Regions from separate parts of the Streptomyces sp. W16 genome, predicted to be linked through region 1. Evidence: riboswitches for the same ligand, from Rfam matches in the RefSeq annotation. Region 1 holds a riboswitch; each other region holds the start of a gene.
The links. Region 1 has a riboswitch for cyclic di-AMP ahead of R6V09_RS10050 (transglycosylase family protein). Riboswitches for the same ligand answer to the same signal wherever they lie in the genome.
Positions count from the first base shown of each region.

Region 2: it holds a riboswitch for cyclic di-AMP, as region 1 does, so the genes downstream of both, R6V09_RS18500 (M23 family metallopeptidase) here and R6V09_RS10050 (transglycosylase family protein) in region 1, are expected to answer to the same signal.
Region 3: it holds a riboswitch for cyclic di-AMP, as region 1 does, so the genes downstream of both, R6V09_RS34805 (C40 family peptidase) here and R6V09_RS10050 (transglycosylase family protein) in region 1, are expected to answer to the same signal.
Region 4: it holds a riboswitch for cyclic di-AMP, as region 1 does, so the genes downstream of both, R6V09_RS15070 (M23 family metallopeptidase) here and R6V09_RS10050 (transglycosylase family protein) in region 1, are expected to answer to the same signal.

Region 1 covers NZ_JAWOAI010000053.1:15,521-23,268, reverse strand. The annotation lists gene R6V09_RS10065 (hypothetical protein) at 1-549, shown strand, start outside; gene R6V09_RS10060 (cytochrome P450 family protein) at 546-1,859, shown strand; gene R6V09_RS10055 (LysM peptidoglycan-binding domain-containing protein) at 2,050-3,039, shown strand; cyclic di-AMP (ydaO/yuaA leader) riboswitch at 3,239-3,412, shown strand; gene R6V09_RS10050 (transglycosylase family protein) at 3,422-4,120, shown strand; gene eno (phosphopyruvate hydratase) at 4,413-5,699, shown strand; gene R6V09_RS10040 (FtsB family cell division protein) at 5,819-6,295, shown strand; partial or broken gene R6V09_RS10035 (DUF501 domain-containing protein) at 6,352-6,753, shown strand; gene R6V09_RS10030 (Ppx/GppA phosphatase family protein) at 6,958-7,748, shown strand, end outside.
Region 2 covers NZ_JAWOAI010000123.1:6,214-13,961, reverse strand. The annotation lists gene R6V09_RS18535 (dihydrofolate reductase family protein) at 1-452, shown strand, start outside; gene R6V09_RS18530 (SRPBCC domain-containing protein) at 518-1,006, opposite strand; gene R6V09_RS18525 (NADP-dependent oxidoreductase) at 1,003-1,926, opposite strand; gene R6V09_RS18520 (winged helix-turn-helix transcriptional regulator) at 2,013-2,384, opposite strand; gene R6V09_RS18515 (alginate lyase family protein) at 2,610-3,830, shown strand; tRNA gene R6V09_RS18510 (tRNA-Met) at 3,883-3,956, shown strand; gene R6V09_RS18505 (PP2C family protein-serine/threonine phosphatase) at 4,069-5,226, shown strand; cyclic di-AMP (ydaO/yuaA leader) riboswitch at 5,416-5,572, shown strand; gene R6V09_RS18500 (M23 family metallopeptidase) at 5,584-6,591, shown strand; gene R6V09_RS18495 (aldo/keto reductase) at 6,657-7,601, shown strand; gene R6V09_RS18490 (PrsW family intramembrane metalloprotease) at 7,619-7,748, opposite strand, start outside.
Region 3 covers NZ_JAWOAI010000345.1:2,788-10,535, reverse strand. The annotation lists partial or broken gene R6V09_RS34815 (endonuclease/exonuclease/phosphatase family protein) at 1-240, shown strand, start outside; gene R6V09_RS34810 (hypothetical protein) at 247-711, opposite strand; gene R6V09_RS34805 (C40 family peptidase) at 918-2,510, opposite strand; cyclic di-AMP (ydaO/yuaA leader) riboswitch at 2,519-2,692, opposite strand; gene R6V09_RS34800 (DUF1996 domain-containing protein) at 3,027-5,123, shown strand; gene R6V09_RS34795 (glyceraldehyde-3-phosphate dehydrogenase) at 5,215-6,660, opposite strand; gene R6V09_RS34790 (SCO5918 family protein) at 6,807-7,121, opposite strand; gene R6V09_RS34785 (DEAD/DEAH box helicase) at 7,184-7,748, opposite strand, start outside.
Region 4 covers NZ_JAWOAI010000092.1:8,736-16,483, forward strand. The annotation lists gene R6V09_RS15060 (M16 family metallopeptidase) at 1-500, shown strand, start outside; gene R6V09_RS15065 (M16 family metallopeptidase) at 497-1,885, shown strand; cyclic di-AMP (ydaO/yuaA leader) riboswitch at 2,088-2,254, shown strand; gene R6V09_RS15070 (M23 family metallopeptidase) at 2,268-3,023, shown strand; gene R6V09_RS15075 (GntR family transcriptional regulator) at 3,212-3,907, shown strand; gene R6V09_RS15080 (HPr family phosphocarrier protein) at 4,069-4,350, opposite strand; gene R6V09_RS15085 (bifunctional acetate--CoA ligase family protein/GNAT family N-acetyltransferase) at 4,539-7,343, shown strand; gene R6V09_RS15090 (DUF5998 family protein) at 7,442-7,748, shown strand, end outside.

The DNA.
Region 1 (7,748 bases):
TTCGAGGCGGAGAACCCGGAGGCCGCGCACCGCTTGGGCGATGTGCTGCTCGGAAAGGGAGATGTCCTGGCCGCAGCCGTTCCCTACAGCGAGGCGGCAAGCATGGGATACGCCGGGGTCGCCCTGAACATGGGCTTGATGCACCTCCTGTGCAACGAGCGCGAAAAAGCCCAGGTATGGCTGGGGCGTGCGGCGAGCGACGGCAACGAGTGGGCAGGTGACCTGCAACGACTTCTGTGGGTCGAGCCGGAGTCCTTGGCGACCGCCGCTGAGAGCTTCGCGGTGACCGACGGTTGGCCCCTCTCCATCGCCCACCACGGCGTCGTACTGGAGAAACAGGGCCACCCCGACGAAGCCCGCGCCCAGTACGAGAAAGCCCACGAATCCGGCGACTCTTACGGCACCTACCGCCTGGCCACCCTCCTCGAAAAGCAAGGTAAGCCCGCCGAAGCCACAACCTGGTACCGCAAAGCCGCCGACATGGGACACCCCGCCGCCCTGAAGGCCCTCGCCGAGCGCCCCGCCACCCCGGATACCGTCAAGGAGTGACAGACCAGCCAGCCCAGCCGCACCCCCACCCCTCCGCCCCCGTACCCGCCCCCGAACTCTTCACCTGGGAGTTCGCCACCAACCCCTACCCCGCCTACGCCTGGCTCCGCGAGCACGCCCCCGTGCACAAGACACGCCTCCCCAGCGGAGTGGAGGCCTGGCTGGTCACCCGGTACGCCGACGCCAAGCACGCCCTCGCCGACCCGCGCCTGTCCAAGAACCCCGCGCATCACGACGAACCGGCCCACGCCAAGGGCAAGACCGGTATCCCGGGTGAGCGCAAGGCCGAGTTGATGACGCACCTCCTCAACATCGACCCGCCGGACCACACCCGTCTCCGACGGCTGGTCAGCAAGGCGTTCACACCCCGCCGGGTGGCCGAATTCGCGCCGCGCGTGCAGGAGTTGACGAACGATCTCATCGACCGGTTCGCGCAGACCGGCTCCGCCGACCTCATCCACGACTTCGCCTTCCCGCTCCCCATCTACGCCATCTGCGACCTGCTCGGCGTCCCCCGCGAGGACCAGGACGACTTCCGGGACTGGGCGGGCATGATGATCCGCCACGGGGGAGGACCGCGCGGTGGAGTCGCCCGGTCCGTCAAGAAGATGCGCGGCTATCTCGCCGACCTCATCCACCGCAAGCGCGCGGCCCTCGCCGACAGCCCGGACCCACTCCCCGGCGAAGACCTCATCTCCGCCCTCATCCGCGCCTCCGACCAAGGCGAGCACCTCACCGAGAACGAGGCCGCGGCGATGGCCTTCATCCTGCTCTTCGCCGGCTTCGAGACGACCGTCAACCTCATCGGCAACGGCACCTACGCCCTCCTCACCCACCCCGAGCAGCGCGCCCGCCTGGAGAAGTCCCTGGCCGCGGGTGAACGCGAACTCCTCGAAACCGGCGTCGAGGAACTCCTGCGCTACGACGGCCCGGTGGAGCTGGCGACCTGGCGCTTCGCCACCCGCCCGCTCACCCTCGGCGGGCAGGACATCGCGGCCGGCGACCCCGTACTCGTCGTACTGGCCGCGGCGGACCGCGATCCGGAACGGTTCGCCGATCCCGACGTCCTCGATCTGGGACGGCGTGACAATCAACACCTCGGCTACGGCCACGGCATCCACTACTGCCTCGGCGCCCCGCTCGCCCGGCTGGAGGGGCAGACCGCGCTCGCCACGCTCCTCACCCGCCTGCCCGACCTTCAACTCGCCGCGGATCCGGCCGACTTGCGCTGGCGCGGCGGGCTCATCATGCGTGGACTGCGCACCCTGCCCGTGGAGTTCACCCCCCGAGCGGGCACGCCAACCCCGTAAACCTGGACCGAACAGGCCATCTCGCCCCGTAAACCCGAAGATGACAGTTCCTCAAGTCTGTGATCTTCACGTGATCTACGTGGCATTAACTTGTGACAAGTGATCGACTGCGGCTACGTTCACGTACCAGCGCGGCGCCCCGCAGCACCCGCCGCGCGGTCCCCCCGCCGTCACGCGAAAGGCCCTCCGCATGCTCTCCGGGAACGGTCGTCACCGTCGCCCCCGTCAGGCTCCGGCAATCCTCGTCGCGGCCGGCGTGACCGGCTCCGCCATCGCCATCCCCCTCCTCGGCGCCGCAGCCGCGAACGCCGCCGACGGCACCACCTGGGACAAGGTGGCCCAGTGCGAGACCGGCGGCTCCTGGAGCGAGAACAGCGGCAACGGCCACTACGGCGGGCTGCAGATAACCCAGGACGACTGGGACAAGTACGGCGGCGAGGACTACGCCCCGACCGCCGACCTCGCCAGCCGTTCCCAGCAGATAGCCGTCGCCGAGAAGATCCTCGACGCCAAGGGCACCTCCGCGTGGATCACCTGCGCGCTGCTCTCCGGCCTCACCACGACCTCGGGTTCGGCGAACGTCGACACCGGCGTCGCGAGCGACTCGCCGTCGGCCAGTGCGACGGACTCCTCGGGTTCCTCCGACTCCTCCGACTCTTCGGGGGCCTCCGGATCGTTCGGGCTGTCCGACTCCGGCAACACGGAACCGACTCCGTCCGATTCGTCCGACTCCTCCGGCGGTGACTCGCAGAGCCCCACGCCCTCCGCGACGGACAACCCCACCAAGTCCGACAAGTCCACCACTCCTTCGACGGACGACGGCTCGGCCACCGCGTCCCCGAAACTCGACGAATCGGACAACTCGGAGCAAGCGGTGGGCAAGTGGAGCCTTGTCGACACCGGCGCGCTCGGTGACTCCTCCGAGCAGGCGGGCGACCAGGGGGTTGAGCAGCAGAGCACCGGCAAGCATCGAGGAGCGAGCGCCGAGGAGAGCACGGAGAGCGCGGTGACGCAGTCGTACACCGTCCGCGCCGGCGACTCCCTCGCGTCCATCGCCGACTCCCTTGGCTTCGAGGGCGGATGGCGCGCGCTCTACGCCGAGAACAAAAAGGTGATAGGCGCCGATCCGTCCGCTGTCGTCGCCGGTCAGACCTTGGACGTCAGTGCTGAAACGGGCTGAAAGTAGCAGCAAAACAGCGGGAGTTCACGTCACGCTTCGCGCCGAATGTCCGCTTTGGTGAAAGTGTGGGATGAGTCTCAGAAGCCCTGATCGTCTTTGAAATTCCGCGGTTTCCCTGTCTACGGTCAAGGCCGCTCGTCACCACGAGCCCCGGCTGCCGCACACGCCGAGTCCTGCCAGCGGCTTCCGGGAACATTCGTCGCGTCAAGCGCCGTAGGCAGGAGCGGGGGACCCAAGGTAAGTGCCGGGCCCGGGAGTTGAGAGACGACCGGAACCGGCTTGGGGTTAAGTCGCGCACCGAGAGGTGTGCGGCCGGGCAACTCACACGGCCCGAACCCGACAGCTCACCTCGCAGGCGTCGGTGAGGGGATTGGGATCTTCCATGCTGTTTTCCGGCAAGGGCAAGCACCGTCGTCCGTCCAAGGCCACCCGCGTCGCCACGCTCGCCGGCGTGACCGGTGTCGCCATCGCCGCCCCGCTCATGGCGGCCGGCAACGCCTCCGCGGCCACCGCCTCCGAGTGGGACACGGTCGCCAGCTGCGAGTCCGGCGGCAACTGGTCCATCAACACCGGCAACGGCTACTACGGCGGCCTGCAGTTCTCCGCCTCGACGTGGGCCGCGTACGGCGGCACCGCCTACGCCTCCACCGCGAACCAGGCCTCCAAGTCCCAGCAGATCGCCGTGGCGGAGAAGGTTCTCGCCGCCCAGGGCAAGGGCGCCTGGCCCACCTGTGGCACCGGCCTGTCGAGCGCCGCCTACTCCGGCGGCAGCTCCAGCTCGTCGAGCAGCTCGAACAGCTCCTCCAGCTCTTCGAAGACCACCACCGAGCGCTCCACGTCCGACACGACGGCCTCCCGCTCCGCCGAGCGCCCGGCCGCCAAGAAGACCGTCTCCACCCCGACCGGCAAGAAGGTCAAGAAGGGTGACGGCGAGTACAAGGTCGTCAAGGGCGACACCCTCAGCTCCATCGCCGAGAAGCACAAGGTGAAGGGCGGCTGGCAGCAGCTGTTCAAGCTGAACAAGAGCATCATCGACGACGCCGACTTCATCTACCCGGGCCAGCAGCTGCACCTTAAGTAGCTCTCAGCTGAACCACAGCGCCCTCACAACCGTGGACTCCATCATGGAGACCTCGTGAGGGTCACCCCCGTCCCCCACGGGCTCCCCGCTCCGGTGCGTGTTCCCCCGTACGCACCGGGGCGGGGCTTTTTGCGTCCTCTTCAGCGAAGCGTTTTGTTCCGTTCGGAAACAATTTACTCTCGGTTCTGTCCAACAGGCGGCCGAGCGGATGGCCAATCGCCCCGAGCCGGTTAGGCTCGTCTCGCAGAGCCGCTGCGGTGTTGCCGTAGCCGCGTCAGACCCCATGAAGGAGATGCTCGTGCCGTCCATCGACGTCGTCGTAGCCCGGGAAATCCTGGACTCCCGAGGCAACCCCACGGTCGAGGTCGAGGTCGGCCTCGACGACGGCAGCACGGGTCGTGCCGCCGTTCCGTCCGGCGCCTCCACGGGTGCTTTCGAAGCCATCGAACTGCGTGACGGCGACCCCAACCGCTACGGCGGCAAGGGTGTCGAGAAGGCCGTACTCGCCGTCATCGAGCAGATCGGCCCGGAGCTCGTCGGCTACGACGCCACCGAGCAGCGCCTGATCGACCAGGCGATGTTCGACCTGGACGCCACCGACAACAAGGGCTCGCTCGGCGCCAACGCCATCCTCGGCGTCTCCCTCGCCGTCGCGCACGCCGCGTCCGAGGCCAGCGACCTCCCCCTCTTCCGCTACCTCGGCGGTCCGAACGCGCACCTGCTGCCCGTTCCGATGATGAACATCCTGAACGGCGGCTCGCACGCCGACTCGAACGTGGACATCCAGGAGTTCATGATCGCCCCGATCGGCGCGGAGTCCTTCTCCGAGGCGCTGCGCTGGGGCGCCGAGGTCTACCACACCCTCAAGAAGGTGCTGAAGACCAAGGGCCTGTCCACCGGCCTCGGCGACGAGGGCGGCTTCGCCCCGAACCTGGAGTCCAACCGCGCCGCGCTCGACCTCATCATCGAGGCCATCAAGCAGGCCGGTTACATCCCCGGCGAGCAGATCGGGCTCGCGCTCGACGTCGCCGCGTCCGAGTTCTACAAGGACGGCAAGTACGAGTTCGAGGGCAAGTCCCGCTCGGCCGCCGAGATGACCGAGTACTACGAGGAGCTCGTGGCGGCCTACCCGCTCGTCTCCATCGAGGACCCGCTGTACGAGGACGACTGGGCCGGCTGGAAGGTCATCACCGACCGCATCGGCGACAAGGTCCAGATCGTCGGCGACGACCTCTTCGTCACCAACCCGGAGCGCCTCGCCCGCGGCATCGAGGAGGGCACCGCCAACGCCCTGCTCGTCAAGGTGAACCAGATCGGCTCGCTGACCGAGACCCTGGACGCCGTCGAGATGGCCCAGCGCAACGGCTTCAAGTGCATGATGTCCCACCGCTCCGGCGAGACCGAGGACACCACCATCGCCGACCTCGCCGTCGCGGTGAACTGCGGCCAGATCAAGACCGGCGCCCCGGCCCGCTCGGACCGCGTCGCCAAGTACAACCAGCTGCTCCGCATCGAGGAGATCCTCGACGACGCGGCGGAGTACGCGGGCCGCAGCGCCTTCCCGCGCTTCAAGGGCTGACCTCACCAAGTCCCCCCGGGGTTCCACCGGGTCAATCCTTAGCCAGTCGTACGTACGTCCCCGCACCCGGTCCCGTACCGTGTGCGGGGACGTACGCACGTGTGAAGGGGAGGCGGGACATGGCCGTGAAGGACCGGGACCGGTTCTCCACCGCGACCAGGCTCAAGCTGCTCGGCGAGCAGACGGCGGCCCGTGTCTACCGCTCCCAGACCAAACGGCAGGCCCGCCGCTCCCGGCTCACCGGCCGGGCGGCCCTCCTCGCCCTGGTGCTGTGCTCGCTGATCGTGGCGCTCGCCTACCCGATAAGGCAGTACGTCTCCCAGCGCGCCGAGATCTCCGAACTGGAGCGGCAGCAGGCACAGGCCCGGCAGCGCGTCGAACAGCTCCGCGACCTCAAGGCACGCTGGCAGGACGACTCGTACGCGGAACAGCAGATCCGGCAGCGGCTGCACTATGTGATGCCCGGGGAGACGGGCTACATCGTGATCGACCCGGACGCGGCGAAGCAGTCGCGCGCGGAACTGGGGGCGGCCGACCGCCCGTGGTACTCGAACGTCTGGGACGGCGTGGACAAGTCCGACGCCTCCGACCAGTGACTGAACTGCCCAGTCGCTGAACCGAATTGAACTGACAGAGAGACTCTCGTACAGGCATGGAAACGCCCCCGCCGCCCACCCCGCGCACCGAGCCCACCGACGCCGACGTCGAGGCCTTCAAGCAGCAGCTCGGGCGTCCGCCGCGCGGCCTGCGCGCGATCGCGCACCGCTGCCCGTGCGGACAGCCGGACGTGGTGGAGACGGCCCCCCGCCTCCCCGACGGCACCCCCTTCCCGACGACGTACTACCTGACGTGCCCGAAGGCCGCATCGGCGATCGGCACGCTTGAGGCGAACGGCGTCATGAAGGAGATGACGGCCCGGCTGCAGACGGACCCCGAACTCGCCGCCGCGTACCGTGCCGCGCACGAGGACTACATCGCGCGCCGCGACGCCATCGAGGTCCTGGAGGGCTTCCCGAGCGCGGGCGGCATGCCGGACCGCGTGAAGTGCCTGCACGTCCTGGTGGGCCACTCCCTGGCCGCGGGCCCGGGCGTCAACCCGCTCGGCGACGAGGCGATCGCGATGCTGCCGGAGTGGTGGGCCAAGGGGGCGTGCGTACAGCCGCTCGCGGCACCGGACCCGGCCGACGAACTGCCCGCCGAGGCCGCCGAGACCTCCGACCCCACCGCGATCCGCAGCACGTACTTCTCCTACGTCCCGCTGCTCGAAGACGGTTTCAGCCGCGTCGCGGCCATCGACTGCGGTACGAACTCCATCCGGCTGCTCGTCGCGGACGTGGCTGTGTCCGACAGCGCCTCCGGCGCGGGGGCCACGGGTGAACTGCGGGAGCTGGACCGGCGGATGACGATCGTGCGGCTCGGCCAGGGCGTGGACAAGACCGGCCGGCTGGCGCCCGAGGCGCTGGAGCGGACGTTCGCGGCCTGCCGTGAGTACGCGGAGGTGATCCGCGAGAAGGGCGCCGACAAGGTCCGCTTCGTGGCCACGTCGGCCTCCCGCGACGCCTCGAACCGCGACGACTTCGTCCGGGGCGTCCTGGACATCCTGGGCGTCGAGCCGGAGGTGATCACCGGTGACGAGGAGGCGGAACTCTCCTTCACCGGCGCGACGAAGGAACTGACCGGCCGCGACGACCTCGCCTTCGCGAAGCCCTACCTGGTCGTGGACATCGGCGGCGGCTCGACGGAGTTCGTGGTCGGCGACGACCAGGTCCGTGCCGCCCGCTCCGTGGACATCGGCTGCGTCCGCATGACCGAGCGCCACCTGGTCCGCGACGGCGCGGTGACGGACCCGCCGACCCCTGACCAGATCACGGCGATGCGCGCCGACATCGAGGCGGCCCTTGACCTCGCCGAGAAGACGGTCCCGCTCCGCGAGGCCCGCACCCTGGTCGGCCTGGCCGGCTCGGTCACCACGGTCTCGGCGATCGCCCAGAACCTCCCCGAGTACGACACGGAGGCCATCCACCACTCCCGGGTCTCCTACGACCAAGT
Region 2 (7,748 bases), on a different contig from region 1:
CCTCCGCCGCCGACCACCACTGGCTCGCCCTCGCCTGCGACCTGGCCGCCGACTGCCCGCCCTCGGAGACGGCGTTCAGCGTCGGCGCGGTGGTGGTGGCCGAGGACGGCACGGAACTGGCCCGCGGCCACTCCCGCGAGGCCGGCGACCCGGTGGTCCACGCGGAGGAGGCGGCCCTGGCCAAGCTGGACCCGGCGGACCCCCGCCTCTCCGCCGCCACGGTCTACACCAGCCTGGAGCCCTGCACCCATCGCGCCTCCCGCCCCAAGCCCTGCGCCCGCCTGATCCTCGACGCCGGCGTACGACGCGTGGTGACGGCCTGGCGCGAGCCGGACACCTTCGTGGCGGGCGCCGACGGGAGCGGAATGCTGGCGGCGCGGGGGGTCTCAGTGGTCGTACTCCCGGAGTACGAGGACCGGGCGAAGGCGCCGAACGGGCATCTGCCGGGCTGAGGCGGGTCACCTACTCTGAAAAAGTGTGTCACTTTCGCGAAAAGTGACACACTTTTTCGGGACACCTACCGGCCCCCGCTCCACGACCACCGGCCCTCCGCACGTGCCCGCAGAGCGACGCCGTATCGGGCGTACTCCTCCCCGAGCCGGCCCAGTGCCGGGACGAGTTCGGCGGCGGTGGCTCCGAAGAACTCCTCGGAGTCGGTCAACTCGGTGCTGCCGTCCAGCAGTTGGCCGAGCGTGAACGAGTGCCTGCCGAGGACCGCGTCGAGGGATCCGCCCTCCCAGACCAGTCGCCGGGGAGCCGCCACATCGACGATCCTCATCGTGACGTCCTGCTCGCCGCCCGCGCCGTCCGAGACCCGGCCCGGAACCTCCGCCCCGACCACCACCTGCTCGGGCCGCGCGTCGAAGGACAGCACCGGGTGCCACCGCGCGTACTGGTCGAACGCCACGAGCACGCGCCACACGGCCTCCATCGGAGCGGAGATCGTGGTCACCGCGGTGACCACGACCGGCTCTTTCCGGTGGTCCGCGCCGGTCCCGGTGCTCACGGGACCAGTACGATCCGGCCGCGCAGACCGCCCCGGGCCAGCCGGGCGTGGGCCTCGGCGGCCTGCGCCAGGGGATACACCTCAGCCACGCGCGGTGTCAGGACGCCGACCTCGGCGAGCGCCGAGAGATACGCGAGCCGGGGTGCGTCGGGACCGGCGGCGGTGTGGCGCACCACCACGCCCCGCTCCGGCGCCGGCAGCACGTCAAGCCGCACGCTCACGAAGACGCCGCCGTCCCGTACGGCCGCCATCGCGGGTGCGCCCAGAGCCGCCGCGTCGAGCACGCCGTCCACGCCGCCGGGCACCAACCGCCGTACCGCCGCGCCCGGTTCCTCGTCGCGGGACACGAACCAGGTGGCGCCCCGACCGCGCAGATACTCCTCGTCCTCGGGCCGCCCCTGTGCGACGATCCGCACGCCCCGCGTCCGGGCCAGCTCCACGGCGTAGCCGCCGACGGCCCCGCCGGCGCCGGTGATCAGCAAGGTGTCGCGGGGGCGCAGCGGGAGGTGGTCCAGGGCAAGTGAGGCGGTCGTCGCGTTGAGCGGGATCGTCGCCGCGAGCGTCGGGTCCATGCCCTCCGGGGCGGGGGCGAGGGAGTTGAGGTCGGTCACGAGGTATTCGGCCTGGGCCTTCGTGGGACGCAGCACGGGGGCGTCGAACACGATCACCGGGGTGCCGACCTCAAGGAGCACACCCGGGCCGACGGCGTCGATCGTCCCCGCGGCGTCCAGTCCGAGACCGGTGTGGTCGACCTCCGGCATCGGCCCGAAGTACCCGGCCCACACCGCGGAGTCGGCGGGATTGAGCGCGGCGGCGGCGACCTTGACGCGGACCTCCAGGGGACCCGGTTCCGGAAGCGGGACCTCCAGGACCTCGACGGCCTCGGGTCCCCCGGTCTTCCTGACGACTGCTGCGCGCATGATATTCACTCTTCCGTTTGCGAAATGGAACCCATCAAACGGTAGGTGCGTTGCGATCGATTCGTAAGAAGGCACTTCCAAGTGCGTTACAACCCCGCGTCGTAGCGGGCCCTCGCCTCGTCGACCTCGCCGGTCTTCTCGCCGGCCCAGTCGCGCACCTGGGACAACAGGCCGTACAGGCCCTGCCCGAGCGGGGTCAGTTCGTAGTCGACGCGTACCGGCACGGACGGTGTGACCGTCCGCCGCACCATGCCGTCGCGCTCCAGCATGCGCAGGGTCTGGGTCAGCATCTTCTGGCTGACGCCCGGGATCTCACGGCTGATGTGGTTGTACCGCATCGCGTCGCCGTGGGACCCGAGGGTGCACATCGTCAGGCTGACCCACCGGTTGCTGATCGTCGAGAGCAGGGCCACCGCGGGGCAGTCGCGCATGTACGCCTCGTACGCCTTCGTGGTCATCGTCTCTCCCGTCAGGGGGTAACGCACTCAAAAGTGCCTACTTACCAATCGATCGTAACTCACCTAGTATGCGGAGAGTTGCCATTCGCAAATCAAAAGGCATCCGCCCCGGGCAGGTGACCGATCGGCCCAGCAGATCCGATCGGCCCATCAGATCCTGCGGTCCGCCGTCCGCCGGGTCACGCTCGCAGAGAACCGGTGCGGACAACGGCGGAGGTAGGGCACATGAGGGCAGTGCGGCGGCGCTCGGCGGCCGTGATGGGCGCGTCCGTGGCGATGGGGCTCGTCGCCTCGTGCGGGGCGGCGGACACCGGTACCCGGACCATGGCGCGGGCACTGCCCGCCGGCGCGGCGTTCACGCATCCCGGAGTGCTGGTCAGCAAGGGGCAGCTGGACGCCGTACGGAAGAACGTGGCGGCCGGGAAACAGCCCTGGCTGAAGGCGTACTTCGGGATGCGGGACAGCAAGTACGGGTCGTACAAGTACACGGCGAAGCCCTACGCCGACGTCGACTGCCCCTGGAACGGCAAGGCCGCGCACGGGTGTGTCGAGGAGCGCGAGGACGCGATCGCGGCGTACACGCAGGCCCTGTTGTTCAGCATCACCGGCAAGCAGCATCACGCGCTCAAGGCGCGGGAGATCATGGACGACTGGTCGGCGAGGATGAAGGAGCACACCTCCGAGGACGCCGGCCTGCAGACCGCCTGGGCCGGGTCGACGTGGGCGCGGGCGGCGGAGATCGTGCGGTACGCGCCGGGGGCCGGGTGGCCGGCGGACCGGGTCCAGCGGTTCGCGACCATGCTGCGCACCGCCTATCAGCCCGAGGTCACCAAGGACCTGCCGGACTACAACGGCAACTGGGACCTCGCGATGACCGACGCGGCGATCGGCATCGCCGTCTTCCTCGACGACCACAAGGCCTTCGACGCGGCCGTCAAACGCTTCCGCGACCGCGTGCCCGCCTACTTCTACCTGGAGAAGGACGGCAAGGTGCCGCTCACTCCGGCCCGCTCCACCGTCACCACCCCGCAGAAGCTGACGACGTACTGGTTCAAGCAGACCACCTTCAAGGACGGCATCGCCCAGGAGACCTGCCGCAACTTCAAGCACGTCGGGTACTCCCTCGCCGCCACCGGGCACATCGCCGAGACCGCCTGGCACCAGGGCGTCGACCTCTACGACGGGGTCAAGGACCGGCTCAAGGCCGCCCTCGAATTCCACTCCCGCTACCAGCTCGGCGAGCCCGCGCCCGCCTGGCTCTGCGGCGGCAGGGTCGACCGGAACATGGGGCCCGACCTGGAGGTTCCGCTCAACCACCTGGAGGACCGGCTCGGCATGAAGGTGCCCGCCGCGCACAAGCTCGCCGAGACGACCCGGCCGGCCGGCAGCGACGACCTCTTCGTCTCCTGGGAGACCCTCACGCACGCCGGGAACACCGCCGACTGAAACCTGTGTGACATCGGACCCCGCGGATGGCGTATAGTTGCAATCACAACGGCGCGGGGTGGAGCAGCTCGGTAGCTCGCTGGGCTCATAACCCAGAGGTCGCAGGTTCAAATCCTGTCCCCGCTACTCAAGGCCAAGGGCCGGAATCCAGAACATGGATTCCGGCCCTTGGTGTTTCTCCCGCCCCGGTCGGCCCACCCCGCTCGCCGCCCTCCCCCGGCCAGGAAAAACTGGACGTGTGGAGGAGGAGGGTCCGTATGCGCGAGCCGGCGGGCGGCTGCCCGGCGATCCCGTCCCCGACCCCGGCCTCGGCCCCGACGAGGGACGGCGGACCGCCCGCGTCCTCGCCCTGGTCCGCCGGCTGCCCGCGCTGCTGCTGATCGTCGGGGCCTGCTACGACTACTTGACCCCGCAGGACTTCACGGCGGCCCCGTTCTTCACCGCCGCCCCGCTCGTCGCCGCCCCGCTCTACTCACGGCGCGGCACCGTGCTCACCGGCCTGGCCGCCCTCGCCGTCGTCCTCGCGATCCACATCAGGCTCGGCATCCTCCTGCGCACCGACGCGGTCACCGAGGTGGCCACCGTGGCGACGGTCGCCGTGCTCGCCGTCCTCATCAACGCCCTCGTCCGCCGCAGCAGCGAACAGCTCGCCTCCGTACGCGAGATCGCCGAGGCCGCCCAGCGCGCGGTACTCCCCGAACCGGCCGAGCGGATCGGCGGGTTCGAGATCGCGGCACGGTACGAGGCGGCGCAGGAGGGCGCGTTCATCGGCGGCGACCTGTACGCGGTGCAGGACACCCCGCACGGCGTACGGCTGGTCGTCGGCGACGTACGCGGGAAGGGCATGGGCGCGGTCGCGGCCGTCGCGGTGGTCATCGGGGCGTTCCGGGAGGCAGCCGAGCAGGAGACCACCCTGGAGGCGGTCGCGCAGCGGCTGGAGCGGGCGCTGGCGCGCGAGGGCACCCGGCGCGACGGGCTCGACGCGTTCGAGGGGTTCACCACGGCTGTCCTCGCCGAACTCCCGCACGGCGACGGCGTCGTACGGATCGTCGACCGGGGCCACCCGCCGCCGCTGCTCCTGCACGCGGACGGCACCGTGGACACCCTGCTCGTCAAGGAGCCCGCACTGCCGCTCGGGATGGGGGAGTTGGGGTTCTGGCCCGACCGGGCCGAGGAGTTCGCGTTCCCCGGCGGAGCCACACTGCTCCTGTACACCGACGGCCTGTCCGAGGCCCGCGACTCCCACGGCGTGTTCTACGACCCCGGGGAGCGGCTGACCGGGCGGACCTTCCGCAGCCCCGAGGCGTTGCTCTCCCTCCTCGCCAAGGAGGTGCGCCGGTACTCCGGGGGCGGCATGACGGACGACATGGCGATGATCGCCGTACGCCATCCATGACCGGACATGCCGTCAATACCTGTGGGAATTCCAAGACATGGTCAACTCGCCCGTTTTTCGGCGACGGTGGGCCGTTCGTCCAGCAAGGAAAGGTTAATGATCAAGCGAACGGGCTTGGAATCGGGCGCCCGTGTCTATTAACGTTCGATAACGCAGCACGGTCGTCCCAGCCGTCACAAGAGACAGCTCCGTGCGCACGCGCCGAATCCCGCAAGGGAACCGGGGAACCACCACTTGGGGTGAATCGCTCGTCGACAGCCGTGGGAACACGGCAGGTTTACGCGCGTAGGAGACCTTCCTGCTCCGAACCCGTCAGCTAACCCGGTAGGCGAGAAGGAAGGAAAGGAGCACGCCCACGTGGCGTCAAACCAGGCTGCCCCAGAAGCCCCGGTCGTCTACGGCGGATACCGCCCCGACGAGGGCCCCTGGGAGGAGTGGAACCCCAGCGCGGAGACCGTTCCTCCCAACCGCGGCAAGCACCGTGTCGCCAAGCAGCGTGGTGGCGGGGGATTCGCCCGCAGCTCCACCGTCCTGGGCGTCGGTGTCATAGCCGCCGTCAGCGCGGGCGGCATGGCCAGCGCCAACACCGGCAAGCCGCCGGTCTCCATCTCCCTGCCCGACCTGCCCTCCGTGGGCCATCTGCTGGACGACTCCTCCAGCACCCCCAAGGGTTCCGCGACCGCGCTCAGCAGCGTCGGCGTGACCACCACCGAGACCGCCAAGGGCACCTCGGACGCGGGCGAACTGCTGCGCAACCGGATCATGGAACAGGCCGAGCTCCAGCAGCTCCAGGTCGACGGCAAGTCCCAGGCCGCCGCCGAGGCCGCCGTCGCCAAGCAGGTCGACGCCGCCGCCGCGAAGGCCGAGCAGGCCGCCGCTAAGAAGGCCGCCGACGCCAAGGAGGCCGCGGAGGCCGCCGCCAAGAAGAAGGCCGAGGCCGCCAAGCTCGCCGCGCTGGCCAAGCAGTACACGCTGCCGGTCGGCTCGTACACGATCACCGGCACCTTCGGCCAGGCCGGCTCCATGTGGTCCTCCGGCTACCACACCGGACTCGACTTCGCCGCGCCCACCGGCACGCTGATCAAGGCCATCCACAGCGGCACGGTCACCGAGGCGGGCTGGGCCGGGTCCTACGGCTACCGCACGATCCTCACCCTCAGCGACGGCACCGAGCTGTGGTTCTGCCACCAGTCCTCGATCAACGTCAGCGTCGGCCAGAAGGTCGCCACCGGAGACGTCATCGGCCGCGTGGGCGCCACGGGCAATGTGACCGGACCGCACCTCCACCTGGAGGTCCACATCAACGGCGCGGCCACCGCCAGCGACCCGGCGCCCTGGCTGCGCAGCAAGGGCCTCAACCCCTGAGGTCCCCGAGACTTCTGGATCACCCGCTGGAATATCCGGTTCCGGCCCGGCTGTTGACGTAGAGCATGACTTCTCTTCGCAAGCTGGGCCGGTCCGACCTGGAGATCTTCCCGCTCAACCTCGGCGGCAACGTCTTCGGCTGGACCGCCGACGAGGCGACCTCCTTCGCCGTACTCGACGCGTACGCCGCCGCGGGCGGCAACTTCATCGACACCGCCGACTCGTACTCGGCGTTCGCGCCGGGCAACCAGGGCGGCGAGTCCGAGACCGTCATCGGCAAGTGGGTCAAGGCCCGCGGCAACCGCTCCGACGTCGTCGTCGCCACCAAGGTCAGCCAGCACCCCGACTTCCCGGGCCTGAGCGCCGCCAACATCAGGGCCGCCGCCGACGCCTCCCTGCGCCGCCTGGACACCGACCACATCGACCTCTACTACACCCACTTCGACCAGGTCGAGGTGCCGGTCGAGGAGATCGTCGGCGCGCTCGACGAGCTGGTGAAGGCGGGCAAGGTGCGGTACATCGCCGCCTCGAACATCTCCCCCGAGCGCCTCCAGGCCTCCCTCGACCTCTCCGACCGCGAGGGCCTGGCCCGCTATGTCGCGATCCAGCCGCACTACAACCTCGTCTCCCGCGACACCTACGAGGGCGAACTCCGGGACGTGGCCGAGCGGAACGGCCTGGCGGCACTCCCCTACTTCGCCCTGGCGGCCGGCTTCCTCACCGGCAAGTACCGGCCCGGTACGACCGTGGACAGCCCGCGGGCCGGGCGGGCCGCGGGCTACCTCGAATCGGAGCGCGGCCAGAAGGTCCTGACCGCCCTGGACGAGGTCGCACAGGCCCACGACGCGTCCGTCGCGACGGTTGCCCTCGCCTGGCTCGCCGCCCAGCCCACGGTCGCGGCACCGATCGCCTCCGCCAGGACCGTGGACCAACTGCCCGCACTGCTGGCCGTGGCCGAACTGGCGCTCACGGACGCCGAGATCGAGCAACTGACCCAGGCGTCGGCCTAGAGCCTTCCGAGGGCCAGTCAGGACCGGTACGGGTTGTACGCGGGATACGGCGACGACGACACCGGATTCCCGTACACCCCGTGCCCGCCGTACATCCCGTTCCCGCCGTACACGGGCCACGGCGGCACCACCACCGGCACCGGTGGC
Region 3 (7,748 bases), on a different contig from region 1:
CAGCTGTTGCTGGGCGACTTCAACCTGATCGGCGCGCTGCCCCGGGTCGCCCTCAACGCGACCGCGCGCCCGAGCTGGCGGGGTCCGGCCGGGCAGGCGACCTACCCCTCGCACCGTCCGCGCGTCCAGTTGGACCACATCCTGGCGACGGGGCTCGACGCGGACGCCATGGGGACGGCACACACACCGAGGACGGCGATCTCGGATCACCGGCCGCTGGTGGTGGAGCTGTCGCTCTGAGTCGGTTCAGTTCCAGAGGGGATAGGTCACGACGTGCGCGAACTCGTCCGGCCTCCCGGCGGTGTACGTCAGGCTGATCCGGCCGTACTGTCGTACTCCCGGATGCCGCTTCCACGTCTGCGCGTTGTCGAGGCGGACGACGACCGGATACGAGTGGAACTTGCCCGCCGCGCAATAGGGCTTGCAGTCGTTCACCCAGTTGACGCCCGTCGCCGTCGCGGAGTTGGCGTCCCAGTCGGTCCAACGCAGCGACGCCAGGCGGCTGTTGCCGTCGCCGCAGGCGAGCATGAAGTCGGCGGGGCGGACCTCGGGATGCCAGAGGCAGTCGACCAGCACGGGGACCGCGGGCTGCTGGTGGGCGACCGGTTGCGCGCGCACCGTCGCCGGGGCCGCGGACGAGGTGCCCACCGCCGGCGCGAGCAGGGCGGCGGCACAGACCGTGACGACTCCGACCATGGTGTGTTTGTACATGTCCGCTCCCGGCCGCCTGTTCGTACCCGTCGCCCCGCACCCGCACCGGCGGTGGGCCCGCCTGCCGGGACACAGTCGTCGTCCGTCTCTCGTTCGACGCTACGACCGTGTCCTGGGTTCCACCACTCGTACAGACCAACGACACGGACCGCCGGGAGTAGCGGGCTGCACGCGACCGGGGCCGGGAACACCCGGCCCCGAGCGGCTCAGGCGGGCCGTACGGCGCCCCGGATGGCGGCGGAACCGGCGTAGAAGATCGACTCCTCGCGTATCGGCGTACCGGGGCTCGGCGCGTGGATCATCAGGCCGTTGCCGGTGTAGAGGCCGACGTGGTCGATGCTGTCGTAGAAGAAGATCAGGTCGCCGGGACGGATGTCCGTGAGGGGGACGAGGGCGCCCGCTCCCGACTGTTCCTGGGCGGTGCGCGGGAGCAGGACGCCCGCTGCCTTCCAGGCGGCCTGGGTGAGGCTGGAGCAGTCGTAGGCGTCCGGTCCCGCCGCGCCCCACAGGCAGGGCCTGCCGATCTGCGCGCGGGCGAAGGCGAGTGCGGTGCTGGTCTTGCTGAGCGTGCTCGGGTCCTGCAGCGCGTCGGGTACGGCCGCGACGGGCGCCGGGCTGAAGGTCGGGGCCGCGGGGAGAATGATCTCGGGGGCCATTGTCGGAGCCGTGGGCAGGGTGAATTCCGGAGCGGCGGCCGGGGTCGCGGCGAAGGAGACCTCGGCGGCGGGCGGAGTCGGCTGCCACTCCTGCTGCGGTGGGCGCCAGCCCGGATCCGGTGTGGAGTAGGAGGTCCGCTGCTCGGTCACCATGGGCATCTGTCCGGTAGCCCAGGCCTGTTGCTCGGGGATAACGGGCATCTGGCCGGTGGCCCACGTCTGTTGCTCGGTCACGATCGGCATCTGTCCGGTGGCCCAGGCCTGTTGCTCGGGCACGACGGGCATCTGACCGGTCGACCACATCTGCTGTTCGGGGACCATGGGCATCGACCCGGTCGACCAAGTCGTCTCCGGGGTGGGCCAGCTGGTCTCCGGAGGCGGCCAGGTAGCACCGGCCGGGGCGGACTCGGTGCGTGGTGCGGCGATGTACGGGAGCAGCTCCAGGTCCGCGGTGAGCGGGTCGAAGACCGGAGCCGGGGCGGCCGCGACGGCGAATTGCTGCGGTTCCAGGGCGGGCGCGGGCGGCACTTCGATGGCGGGCACGGGCTGCAGGTCGAGGACGGTCGCCTGAGGCATCTGAACCATCTGCTGCATCTGAGGCGACTGCGGTGTGGCGATCTGAGGCATCTGGGGCGCCTGCGGCGCGGCGGGCGGCAGCGCGGCGATGGGGCCGGCGGTCAACTCTGCGACAGGTGCGGCGAGTTGAGGGGTTGCTGACTCCGGTACGCCAGCCCCCGCGGTCAGTTCGGCCACGGCGCGGCCGGGCTGCGCTTCGAGTGCTCGGCCGCCGCTCTCGGCTTCGGGGCGCCGCTCGGTTCGCTCGGGCCGGGCCGCCGGACGGGCGGGAGTCCTGCCGGGCGGCAGGATCGCCGGCACGGTCGGGCCGAGTTGGGCACGGGCCCGGTCGAACCACTGCTTGGTGACGGCGTCGAGGGCGGGGTCGGAAGGGCGCGACGCGCTGGGACGGGGCTCGACACGCTGGCGCGGACCCCCGGACATCTTGCGCGTGGCGTTGTAGTTTCCGGTGGCCGTCTCGGCCCTGTCGTAAAGGGAGTTGATCCGCCGCTGGACTTCGTCGCGGCTGGGTCGGTCGTCCACGGTGGGGCCACTGCCTCCGGTGCGCGTGCGTCGTTCTGCCGGCATGGCAGACGTGCTCCTTCCGTTTCGCGCCTACCGGGTTAGCTGTCGGGTTCGGGCGTCGATCACGGAAGGTTTGCCCTACGGCCCTTGCCCCGAGGGGCAGTTGGGCCGATTCACCCCAAGTTCGGTTGGGTCCCCGGCTCCGGCTGCCGCGAGCGACACGCCGGACTCGGCGCAAGCCGTGCGGCCCGGCGCCGATCGCCGGAGTAGGTCGTACGGCCTGAACGTCAACTTAGCCAACGTGTGTGCCTCGTGTGAAGGTTGAAGCGCGATATGTCCGATACGTATTTGTGACCTTTACCTCGCCCTGGTGTGTCGAGGGCTCAGGGGCCCGTCGGGTCGGGTGATCCATATGAGGTCGCTATGAATTTTTGAGGCGGTTGAACACATCGGGATCCGCTTCCGTATTGGGTCGGGGGATTTCCATGCCGGGACGATCCGGGCCGACCGATACGTGTAGGAGCAACTTCCTTGGCACGCAACACGCGCAGACGCCCCACAGGCGCACGACGCGCGACGATGGCAGCAGTCGCCCTGATGCTGGGCGGCGGAGGACTGGTGGCGGCGAACGTCTACGCGTCGGCGTCCGAAGGTGGTTGGGGCGGTGACTCCGCCCAACAAGGGTCCCCGGACGCGGCATCGCGAGGTGCGACGATCGACTGCCCGGACATTGGCACCCAGTTGACGACGGTGCCCGACGAGGCGAAGACCGACGTCGACAAGGAACTCGCGAATCTGGACCAGCAGATAACCGAGGCCTACCAGAAACTGCGGGACTCGACGGAGTCCATACGCCAGGACGCCTCCTTCGCGGACAACGCGATCATGAATCCGCTGAAGGAGAAGCGGGCGGCGACGATCGGACGGATCGACGACGCCATCGACCGCGTCGGGGACCGCCCGGAGGGGCTCGACGCCCTCGCCGGCTGCACCCTGATCGCACCCACGAACGAGACCGGGGACCAGGACGGCAACGGCAACGGCGACGACCAGAGCGCCAGTGCGAGCGCGAGTGCAAGCGCCAGTGGCCAGGGCGGTCAGGGCAACCAGCAGATCAGCAACGGGCCCGTCGCCTCGGACTACGCGGACATCACCTCCGTACAGCCCAACGTGAACGCTGCGCAGCAGCAGGCCGGTGCCTCGCGCGGCACGTTCGTCACCGCCTGCGGGGTGAACGAGAACGGCCTGTTCAACTCCGACAACGTGATCGTCGCGCCCGGAGTCACCAACGGCGCCCACCACTTCCACGACTACATCGGCAACCAGTCGAACAACGCCTTCGCCAGCGACCAGGACCTCGCGAACGCCGACACGAGCTGCGAGAACCCCGGCGACAAGTCCACTTACTACTGGCCCGTGTTGCGCCTGCAGAACGGCAAGCAGGAGCGGGACGCCGACAAGCCCGGCGGCGGCACCGAGGGCAACGCCGGTGAGATCGTCACGGCCAAGCAGGTCACCCTGACCTTCGAGGGCAACCCGCAGAGCAAGGTCGTCGCGATGCCGCGCCTCCTGCGCATCATCACCGGTGACGCCAAGGCCTTCGTGAACGGCCCCGCCAACGCCAACGCCTCCTGGAGCTGCACCGGGTTCGAGGACCGGCAGCTCAAGGACAAGTACCCGCTGTGCCCCTCGGGCAGCGACGTCGTGCGCACCTTCAAGTTCCAGAGCTGCTGGGACGGCCGCAACATCGACAGCGCCAACCACCGCACCCACGTGGCCTTCGAGGCCGCCGACGGCGCCTGCCCGGACGGCTTCAAGGCCATTCCGCAGCTGGTGCAGCGGATCGTCTACGACGTGGACGCGCCGAGCCTCCAGGACGGCGGCAAGACGACCCCGCTGTTCTCGGTGGACTCCTTCCCCGAGCAGCAGCACAAGCCCGTCACGGACCACGGCGACTTCATCAACGTCTTCGACGAGGGCCTGATGAACGACATGGTCACCTGCATCAACAACGGCGAGAAGTGCGGCGCCGGCACGGACAACGACCCCGGAGGCTCGGGCGACGGCTCCGGCTCCGGCTCCGGTGACGGCTCCGGTTCGGGTGGCGGCTCCGGGTCCGGTGGGGGTTCCGGTGAGCCGCAGGAGTCCCCGTCGGCCACCGACACCGCTACGGCGGCGCCCACGGCCACCGCGTCCGACGAGCCCTCCGGGAACGGCGGCGACGAGGGGAATGGCGGCAACGGCGGCAACGCCGGGAATGGTGACAACGGCGGGAACGGCGACAACGGTGGCCAGGCCACCGCGGATCCCGCGACCAGCGCCCCGGACACCGAGACCAGTGCCCCCGAGCCCACCGACACCCAGACCACCGACCCCGGTGACCTGACGACCGCCGTCTCGGTTCCCAAGGCCGACACGAAGACCGAAGGTTCCAAGTCGACCGAGACGCAGGGGAGTTCGGACAACGGCTCCGGCGGTGAGGTCGGCAGCGCCGCGACGACACCGCCCGCTTCGTCCTCGGGCGGGGAGAGCTACGCCGCCGTAGGCCCGAATCAGCCGCAGGCGCAGGGCGGGCTGGCGGAGACCGGCGCGAATCTGTGGCCCGCGGTGGCCGGAGCGTTGCTGCTCGTCGCCGGGTTCGTGGTGCTGTACCGAGGTAAGCGCAGTACACGCTGACACAACGCACGTCTGTGACAACGACGGCCCGGCCGCCCCGACTTGGGGGTGGCCGGGCCGTCACATGTTCGGCGCGCCGGGGCGGAAGGCCTTAGACAGCCGGTGCCGGATACGTCGGGTACTCGACCCCGGAGACGTGCTGGACGACCCGGACGACCTGGCAGGAGTAGCCGAACTCGTTGTCGTACCAGAGGTAGAGGATCGCGTTGTCGCCGTCGACCTTGGTGGCGCCCGCGTCGATGATCGAGGCGTGGCGTGAGCCCATGAAGTCGCTCGACACCGCGTCGGGGGCGGTGGTGAAGTCGATCTGCCGTTTGAGCGGCGAGGTCAGCGAGACATCGCGGAGGTGGTCCAGGACCTCGGCGCGGGTGGTCTCGCGGCCGAGCCGCAGGCTGAGGATGGCGATCGACACGTCCGGCACCGGGACGCGGATCGAGCTGCCGGTGATCGGCGCCTTGAGGTCGGGCAGCGCCTTGGCGACGGCGGACGCGGCACCGGTCTCGGTGATCACCATGTTCAGCGGCGCCGAACGGCCGCGACGGTCCGCCTTGTGGTAATTGTCCAGCAGGTTCTGGTCGTTGGTGAACGAGTGGACCGTCTCCACATGGCCGCGCAGCACACCGTACTCGTCGGCCATCGCCTTCAGCGGCGGGACGATCGCGTTGGTGGTGCAGGACGCGCAGGACAGGATCTGTTCGTCCGGCTTGATCGTGTCGTGGTTGACGCCGTGCACGATGTTGGGGACGTCGCCCTTGCCGGGCGCGGTCAGGACGACCTTGTCGATCCCGGGCCGCAGATGCTGCGAAAGGCCTTCCCGGTCACGCCACTTGCCCGTGTTGTCGATGAGGATGGCGTCCTTGATGCCGTACGCCGTGTAGTCGACCTCGGACGGGTCCCCGGCGTAGATCACCTTGATCTCGTTGCCGTTGGCGATGATCGTGTTGCTCGCCTCGTCGACGGTGATCGTGCCCTGGAACTGGCCGTGGATCGAGTCGCGGCGCAGCAGCGAGGCGCGCTTGACGATGTCCTGGTCCCCGCCCTGGCGTACGACGATGGCGCGCAGCCGCAGACCGTTGCCCGAGCCGGCCTTCTCGATGAGCAGGCGGGCGACCAGGCGGCCGATGCGGCCGAAGCCGTACAGCACGACATCGCGGCCCTCGCGGCACGCGATCTTGTTGGCGCCGGTGGCACCGGCGACGGCCTCGGCGGTGAACTCCTCGGCGGACAGGCCGCGTTCGTCGGTGCGGTGGGTGGCGGCGAGCATGCCGATGTCGATCTGGGAAGGGCCCAGGTCGAGCGTGGTGAGCGCGCGCAGGTACGGCAGGGTCTCGGTGACCGAGAGTTCCTCGCCGTCGATCTGGCGGGCGAACCGGTGGGTCTTGAGGATGCTGACCACCGACTTGTTGACCAGGGAACGGCTGTGCAGCAGGACCGTGACGTCCCGCTCGCGGTGCAGCTTCCCGATCATCGGGATCATCGACTCCGCGATCTCCTCACGGTTCTTCCAGTTGGTGAACGAGTCCTCGTTGACAGGCACAGGTTTCTCTTTCGAGCTAGGCGGCGCTCATATGCTAACCCGCTGTTCATCTGCTCGTTCAGTGGGGTGCCGCCCAGCCCGTGAACGCCGTGAGGGCCCCGCCGACGCGCGTCGGCAGGGCCCTCACGGTTGTACTGGTGTCGCTGCTACACGTCCTGGGTCGCGCCGCTGCCCAGCAGCGCCGAGGCGTTCTCCATCGGCGTGAGGACGTGTACGGGCACGGCCTCGGGCAGGCCGTGGCAGGTGAAGCCGAGCCGGGTCATGGCCCGGATGACCTCGCCGCTGTTGAAGTCGCGCGGGTCCTGCCGGGTGATGACCTGGCCCACCTGCTTGACGGGGTAGCGGCGCCGCCCGATGGTCACGGACTCACCCGTGACCAGCTCGGGCTTGATGCCCTTCATCGTCTCCAGGACTCCCAGCTTGGTGAGATCGAAGGGATACCGGGCGATGACACAACGCATGTTGCCTCACAGAGAGAAGGAGAAGCCGTCCGAACAGGCCCCCGAGGAGGCCGAGTTGATCCCTAGGCCGCAGGGCCGAAGGAAGAGCGTCGCTGGCCCCTGCTGCTGCCACCGGCACCGCCACTGCCGCCGTTGCCGCGGCGAGCCGAGCCGCCGCCGGTCCGGCCCTCGGTGGAGGGACGGCCACGACGACCGCGCGACGACGAGGAGGAGGGGCTGCGGCGGCTGCGCTCGCGCTGCTCCACGACCGGAGCGGTGATGACGACCGGGACGCCGGAGGGAGCCTGGGCGCCCGTGATCCGGGTCAGCTCCTCCTCGCCCGACCGCACCGAGGTCACCTCGGCGGTGACGCCGGCCATGGTCATCAGGCGGGTGAAGTCACGGCGCTGGTCGGGGGTGACCAGGGTCACGACACTGCCGGACTCGCCCGCACGGGCCGTACGGCCGCCGCGGTGCAGATAGTCCTTGGGGTCGGTGGGCGGGTCGACGTTGACTACCAGGTCGAGGTTGTCGACGTGGATGCCGCGCGCCGCGACGTTGGTCGCCACCAGCGCCGTCACATGCCCGTCCTTGAACTGGGCGAGGGTGCGGGTGCGCTGCGGCTGGGACTTGCCGCCGTGCAGCCCG
Region 4 (7,748 bases), on a different contig from region 1:
AGTCCTCGCTCCTCTACAACCGCCTCGTACGGCGCGACCGTACGGCCGTGGCCGCCGGCTTCGGTCTGCTGCGGCTGGCCGGAGCACCCTCCCTGGGGTGGCTGGACGTCAAGACGTCCGGGGACGTCGAGGTGCCCGTCATCGAGGCCGCCATCGACGACGAGCTCGCCCGGTTCGCCGCGGAGGGCCCCACTGCCGAGGAAATGGAGCGCGCCCAGGCCCAGTTGGAGCGCGAGTGGCTGGACCGGCTCGGCACGGTTGCGGGCCGCGCCGACGAACTGTGCCGCTACGCCGTCCTGTTCGGTGACCCGCAGCTCGCCCTGACCGCAGTAAAGCGCGTCCTGGACGTGACGGCGGAGGAGGTCCAGGAGGTCGCCAAGGCCCGCCTGCGCCCCGACAACCGCGCGGTGCTCGTCTACGAGCCGATCGCGGACGAGGACGACGAGAACGACGAAGCAGCGGCCGAGGCCGGCGACGAGAACGAGGAGGCGGCCAAGTGACCGAGCTCGCCACGATGGAATTCCACCCGCAGCCCCAGGCCGGCGAGGCCAGGCCGTGGGCCTTCCCGGCACCCGAGCGCGGGACGCTCGGCAACGGCCTGACCGTCCTGCGCTGCCACCGCCCCGGCCAGCAGGTCGTCGCCGTCGAGGTGCTCCTGGACGCGCCCCTGGACGCAGAACCGGCCGGCCTGGACGGCGTCGCCACGATCACCGCGCGCGCCTTCTCCGAGGGCACCGACAAGCACTCCGCCGAGGAGTTCGCCGCCGAGCTGGAGCGCTCCGGCGCCACCCTCGACGCGCACGCCGACCACCCCGGACTGCGCCTGAGCCTGGAGGTCCCGGCCTCGCGCCTGGCCAAGGGCCTCGGCCTGCTGTCGGACGCCCTCAGGGCACCCGCCTTCGCGGACAGCGAGGTCGAGCGGCTGGTCCGCAACCGCCTCGACGAGATCCCGCACGAGACGGCCAACCCGTCCCGCCGCGCGGCCAAGGAGCTCTCCAAGGAGCTGTTCCCGGTGACCTCGCGCATGTCGCGCCCGCGCCAGGGCACCGAGGAGACCGTCGAGAAGATCGACTCCGGGGCCGTACGCGCCTTCTACGACCGGCACGTTCGCCCCTCGACGGCCACCGTCGTGGTCGTCGGCGACCTCACCGGCATCGACCTGGACGCGCTCCTCGCCGACACCCTGGGCTCGTGGACGGGCTCGACCGCGCAGCCGCGTCCCGTGCCGCCGGTGACCGCCGACGACACCGGGCGGGTCGTGATCGTGCACCGGCCCGGCGCCGTCCAGACGCAGCTGCTCATCGGCCGTGTCGGAGCCGACCGGCACGACCGGGTGTGGCCGGCCCAGGTGCTCGGCACGTACTGCCTGGGCGGCACCCTCACCTCCCGCCTGGACCGCGTCCTGCGGGAGGAGAAGGGCTACACCTACGGTGTGCGGGCCTTCGGCCAGGTGCTGCGTTCGGCACCCGACGGCACCGGCGCCGCGATGCTCGCCATCAGCGGCTCCGTGGACACCCCGAACACCGGTCCCGCCCTGGACGACCTGTGGACGGTGCTCCGCAAGCTCGCCGAGGGCGGCCTCACCGACGCCGAGCGCGACATCGCTGTACAGAACCTCGTCGGGGTGGCGCCGCTCAAGTACGAGACCGCGGCGGCCGTGGCGAGCACGCTGGCCGACCAGGTCGAGCAGCACCTGCCCGACGACTACCAGGCGACGCTGTATCAGCAGCTCGCCGCGACCGGCACCGTGGAGGCCACCGCGGCGGTCGTGAACGCCTTCCCGGTGGACCGTCTGGTGACGATCCTCGTCGGCGACGCGGAGCAGATCAGGGAGCCCGTGGAGGCTCTCGGCATCGGCGAAGTGACCGTCGTACCGGCGGAGTAGACGCAATAGCGGCACACGCGCGTGGGGAGGCCCTGGTGATGGAAGCGTCACCAGGGCTCCCTATTGTCCGAATTGGGGGAGAGGTTGCCTGTCTGCCCTGTGGCGTGTGCAACAAAAACCGTGATCCGTTTGGGGATTGAAAGTGGCCCCCCTTAGCGTCGGTCCGGCTGTCCGTCAGGCACCGCGCCGCACTCGCGGCACCGGACAGTCATCGCCGAGTCCCCGTACGGCGCGAGCCAGGGGAGCCGGGGACCCACATCAAGAGTCCCTGGGGTGAATCGGACGCCCGCGCGTGTAGCGAGGGGGTCCGTAGGAGACCTTCCTGCTCCGAACCCGTCAGCTAACCCGGTAGGCGAGAAGGAAGGAAAGGACCAGCCACTTCATGGCGTTCACCCGCGCCACCGGGAAGCACCGTCGCCCGAGCCGGACCCACCGCACCACCGTGCGCGCCGCGAGCGTCGCCGCGCTCGCCACCACCGGAGTCGTCGGCACCCTGGCAAGCGCCCCCGCGTTCGCCGCCGAGCCCGCCCCCGAACAGACCGGCCTTACGCCTGTCGTCGCCATCGGCGACTCCGTGGCCGAGAAGATCGACGCCCAGGCCGTCGCGCAGCAGCAGGCCGCCGCCGAGACGCTGGCCGAGGAGACCGCCCGCGCCAAGGCCGCCGCGCAGGCCCAGGCGGCCCGTGTGGCCGAGGCGCGCGCCGCCCGCGAGGCCGAGCGCAAGAGGCTCAACACCTTCGTCGCGCCGGTCGCCGACTCCTATGTGTCCACCGGCTACAAGACCGGTGGCTCCCTGTGGTCCTCCGGCGCCCACACGGGCATCGACTTCCACGCCTCGACCGGCACCAGCGTCCACGCGGTGGGCTCCGGCACCGTCGTCGAGGCCGGCTGGGGCGGCTCGTACGGCAACCAGGTCGTGATCAAGATGGCCGACGGCATGTACACCATGTACGGCCACCTGTCGTCCATCGGCGTCTCCGTCGGCCAGCGCGTCACCCCGGGCCAGCAGATCGGCCTCTCCGGGGCGACCGGCAACGTCACCGGACCGCACCTCCACTTCGAGGCCCGTACGACCGCCGAGTACGGCTCGGACGTCGACCCCGTCGCCTACCTCCGCAAGCACGGTGTGAACGTCTGACGACGCACCGCCGCACTTCCCGAAGCCCTGGCCCGCCCGGCCGGGGCTTTCGGCGTTTCCGGAGCCCTCCTGTCCAAAAAATATCCATGGATTCCGGTCCGCCATCGGAAATTCCCGCTGATTGCAATAGAGTCACGGAACACACGTCAATCGTCGACGTTTCACGGGGATTAAGGCGGAGGTCGGACATGCGTATTCCGGCGCACTCGGTATGCACGGCGATCCGGGACGACATCGTCGCCGGTGTCTACGAGCGCGGCGGCCGGCTCACGGAGGAACTCCTCGCGCGCCGGTACGGCGTCTCGCGCGTCCCCGTGCGGGAGGCCCTGCGCACGCTGGAGGCGGAGGGGTTCGTGGTGACCCGGCGGCACGCGGGCGCGTGCGTCGCGGAACCGACCGAGCAGGAGGCCGCCGACCTGCTGGAGATGCGGATGCTGCTGGAGCCGCTCGGCGCCTCGCGGGCCGCCCAGCGGCGCACCGAGGCCCACCTCAAGGTGCTGCGCGGCCTCGTCAGGCTGGGCCAGGAGCGCGCCAGGAGGGGCAACAGCGAGGATCTGCGCTCCCTGGGCAGCTGGTTCCACGAGACGCTGGCCCAGGCCTCCGGGAGCCAGTCGCTGACCTCGATGCTGACCCAGCTGCGGCACAAGATCGCCTGGATGTACGCGGTGGAGGCACCGGCCAACCCTGTGGAGTCCTGGGCCGAGCACGGGGCCATCGTGGACGCCGTGGCCCGCGGTGACAGCGAGCGTGCGCGGGCGATCACAGCCCTGCACACCGAGCGCGCGAGCACCGCGCACCGGCTGCGCTTTCCCGGCGGGGCGAACGGCACGGAGCGTGTGAGGACTTCGCAACCTCCCGTAAACATGTCGGGTCTCCGGCATTAACACGGGCGCCGTATACAAAGAGGAGATAATTCGCGGGGGATTATTTCTGCTGCCCGTAAGTGGAAATGCGAAGGGCTCGCCCGGTAATTCGGACGAGCCCTTCGCGGTTGCGGTACATCGCTTTTGCGGCGAAAGCACCGTCACCATCAATTGCGGGTTGCTCAGACGGTCTCGGGGAGTTCCTCAAGACCTTCCGCGACCAGCTTCGCCAGCCGGTCGAGGGCGGCGTCCGCGCCCTCGGCGTCGGACGCGAGGACGATCTCCTCGCCGCCCTGGGCGCCCAGGCCCAGGACCGCGAGCATGGAGGCCGCGTTGACGGGGTTGCCGTCGGCCTTGGCGATCGTCACGGGGATACCCGAGGCCGTGGTGGCCCGGACGAAGATGGAGGCGGGGCGGGCGTGAAGGCCCTCCGCCCAGCCGACGTTGACGCGGCGCTCAGCCATGTGATGCTGCCCTTCAGAGTCTCAGGGTTGTCTAGACCAGTTTCCCACACGTGAAGCGAGCCCGGACCGGCCCCGTGGACCGTCCGGAGCGGGCGGTCGGACCGCGGCCTCGGCCCGACTTCCCCTCGCTGCTTTCACCCACAGACTGCCTCGCGCCGTTGTCGGACGCGAGCCGTACGCTGGGGCCCATGCAGACCTCGTCGGACCGGCACGAGTACCCCGCGCACTGGGAAGCCGACGTCGTGCTGCGCGACGGGGGTACCGCGCGCGTCAGGCCCATCACCGTCGACGACGCCGATCGCCTGGTCAGCTTCTACGAGCAGGTCTCCGACGAGTCGAAGTACTACCGCTTCTTCGCGCCGTACCCTCGCCTGTCCGCCAAGGATGTCCACCGCTTCACGCACCACGACTTTGTGGACCGGGTGGGACTCGCGGCCACCGTCGGCGGCGAGTTCATCGCCACCGTACGCTATGACCGGATTAGTGCCGACGGGCGTGCCGCCTCCGCCCCCGCCGACGAGGCCGAGGTCGCCTTCCTGGTGCAGGACGCGCACCAGGGCAGGGGTGTCGCCTCCGCCCTCCTCGAACACATCGCGGCCGTCGCCCGTGAGCGCGGCATCCGCCGTTTCGCCGCCGAGGTGCTGCCCGCCAACAACAAGATGATCAAGGTGTTCACGGACGCCGGCTACACACAGAAGCGCAGCTTCGAGGACGGCGTCGTACGCCTGGAGTTTGACCTCGAACCCACCGACAGGTCCCTCGCCGTGCAGCGCGCGCGGGAGCAGCGCGCCGAAGCGCGGTCCGTACGACGGCTGTTGGGGCCCGGCTCGGTCGCCGTCGTCGGCGTCGGCCGTACCCCCGGAGGAGTGGGCCGCAGCGTTCTCGACAACATCAGGGACGCCGGGTTCACCGGCGGCCTGTACGCCGTGAACAAGGCCTTCCCGGAGGGGCGGAAGGAACTCGACGGAGTGCCGGCGTACCGCTCGGTGCGCGACATCGAAGGCCCCGTCGACCTCGCGGTCGTCGCCGTCCCGGTCGAACACGTCCCCCAAGTAGTCACCGAGTGCGGCGAACACGGGGTGCAGGGGCTCGTCGTGGTCACCGCCGGTTACGCCGAGAGCGGCCCCGAGGGACGCGAGCGCCAGCGCGAACTCGTCCGCCACGCGCGCACATACGGGATGCGGATCATCGGGCCGAACGCCTTCGGGGTCATCAACACCGCCGCCGACGTACGGCTGAACGCGTCCCTCGCCCCCGAGATGCCGCGCCCCGGACGCATCGGACTGTTCGCCCAGTCCGGCGCCATCGGCATCGCCCTGCTCTCCCGGCTGCACCGGCGCGGCGGCGGCGTCACCGGTGTCACGGGAGTCTCCACGTTCGTGTCGTCCGGCAACCGCGCGGACGTGTCCGGCAACGACGTCCTCCAGTACTGGTACGACGATCCCGACACCGACGTCGCCCTCATGTACCTGGAGTCCATCGGCAACCCCCGCAAGTTCACCCGCCTCGCCCGGCGCACCGCGGCGGCGAAGCCGCTGGTCGTGGTCCAGGGCGCGGGATCCGCCCCCCAGGGGCACGCCGTACGCGCGACGCGCCTGCCGCACGCGACGGTGTCCGCGCTGCTGGGGCAGGCCGGGGTGATCCGCGTCGAGACGATCACCGAACTGGTCGACACGGGGCTGCTGTTGGCGCGCCAGCCGTTGCCCGGCGGGGCTCGGGTGGCGATCGTGGGGAACTCCGAGTCGCTCGGGCTGCTGACGTATGACGCGTGCCTCTCCGAGGGGCTGCGGCCGACGCCGCCGGTGGATCTGACGACGGCGGCGACGGCGGCGGACTTCCACCGGGCGCTGTCGGGGGCGCTGGCCGACGACTCCTGCGATGCGGTGGTCGTGACCGCGATACCCGCTGTCGGGGAGGGGCCCGAGGAGGATGCGGCGCTGGCGGAGGCGCTGCGGTCGGCGGCCGAGGAGGTTCCCGGGAAACCCGTGCTGGTGGTGCATGTGGAGCTCGGGGGACTCGCGGCGGCGCTGTCGGCAGCGACGAGTACGGCACCGCAGGCCGTTTCGAAGCGGGGGGACACCCCTCGCCCCGCGGAACGACCGTCCACCGCAATGCGAACCCCCGAAGGCGGCGGCCTCATCCCCGCCTACCCCGCCGCCGAACGCGCGGTCCGCGCCCTCGCCGAAGCCGTGAAGTACGCGCAGTGGCGGCGCGAGGCCGTCGACCCCGGCCGGGTGCCCGAGTACGAGGACATCGACGAGAAGGGGGCCGCCGGGCTGATCGGCGGGCTCCTCGCGCGCGGGCAGGGCCTCACGCTCGGCGTCGAAGAGACCTGCGAACTGCTCGGCATGTACGGCGTCGACGTCCACCGCGCGCTGCCCGCGCCCACCCCCGATGCCGCCGCCGAGGCCGCCCGCACCCTCGGCTACCCGGTCGCCCTCAAGGCCACCGCCCCGCACCTGCGACACCGCGCCGACCTGGGCGGCGTACGCCTGGATCTCGCGGACGAGGACCAACTGCGGCGGGCGTACGCCGAGTTGGGCGAGCTGTTCGGCAAGCCGGAGGAGCTGCGGCCGGTCGTGCAGCGGATGGCGCCGCGCGGAGTCGACACCGTCGTGCGGGCCGTCATCGATCCGGCGGCGGGGGCCGTGCTGTCGTTCGGGCTCGCCGGAGCCGCCTCGCAGCTGCTCGGGGACATCGCGCACCGGCTGGTTCCGGTCACGGACCGGGAGGCCGGTTCGCTGATCCGGTCGATCCGGACGGCACCCCTCCTGTTCGGCTGGCGCGGTTCGACGCCCGCCGACACGCCTGCCCTGGAGGAGCTGCTGCTGCGGGTGTCGCGGCTGGTCGACGACCATCCCGAGGTGGTCGCGGTGACCCTGGAGCCGGTCGTCGTCGCCGCGCACGGTCTGAGCGTGCTCGGCGCCTCGGTCCGCCTGGCCCCACCACCGGTCCGCGACGACCTCGGCCCGAGGACGCTTCCCGTGTACTGACGGACGCTTCCCGTGCTGATCCCGTGTACTGAGACGGCTGTGACAAGACCGTGCTCGGCGGTGCCTCGCAGTCAGTGCGCCACCGTAGGATGGACGTCATGGCCAAGACCAGTACGACGACCCAGGGGCTGCGTGCGGCGATCGAGCGCAGCGGCTACTACCCGGCCCTCGTGGCCGAGGCGGTGGAGGCCGCCGTGGGCGGCGAGCCGATCCGGTCGTTCCTGGTCCACCAGGAGACCACGTTCGACCAGAACGAGGTGCGCCGGCATGTGACCGTGCTGGTCCTCACCGGAAACCGCTTCATCGTCAGCCACACCGACGAGCAGGCCGCCGACAGCACCTCCCCGACGCCGTACGCCACGACGTCCACGGAGTCCGTGAAGATCGGCCGGATCTCGTCGGTGG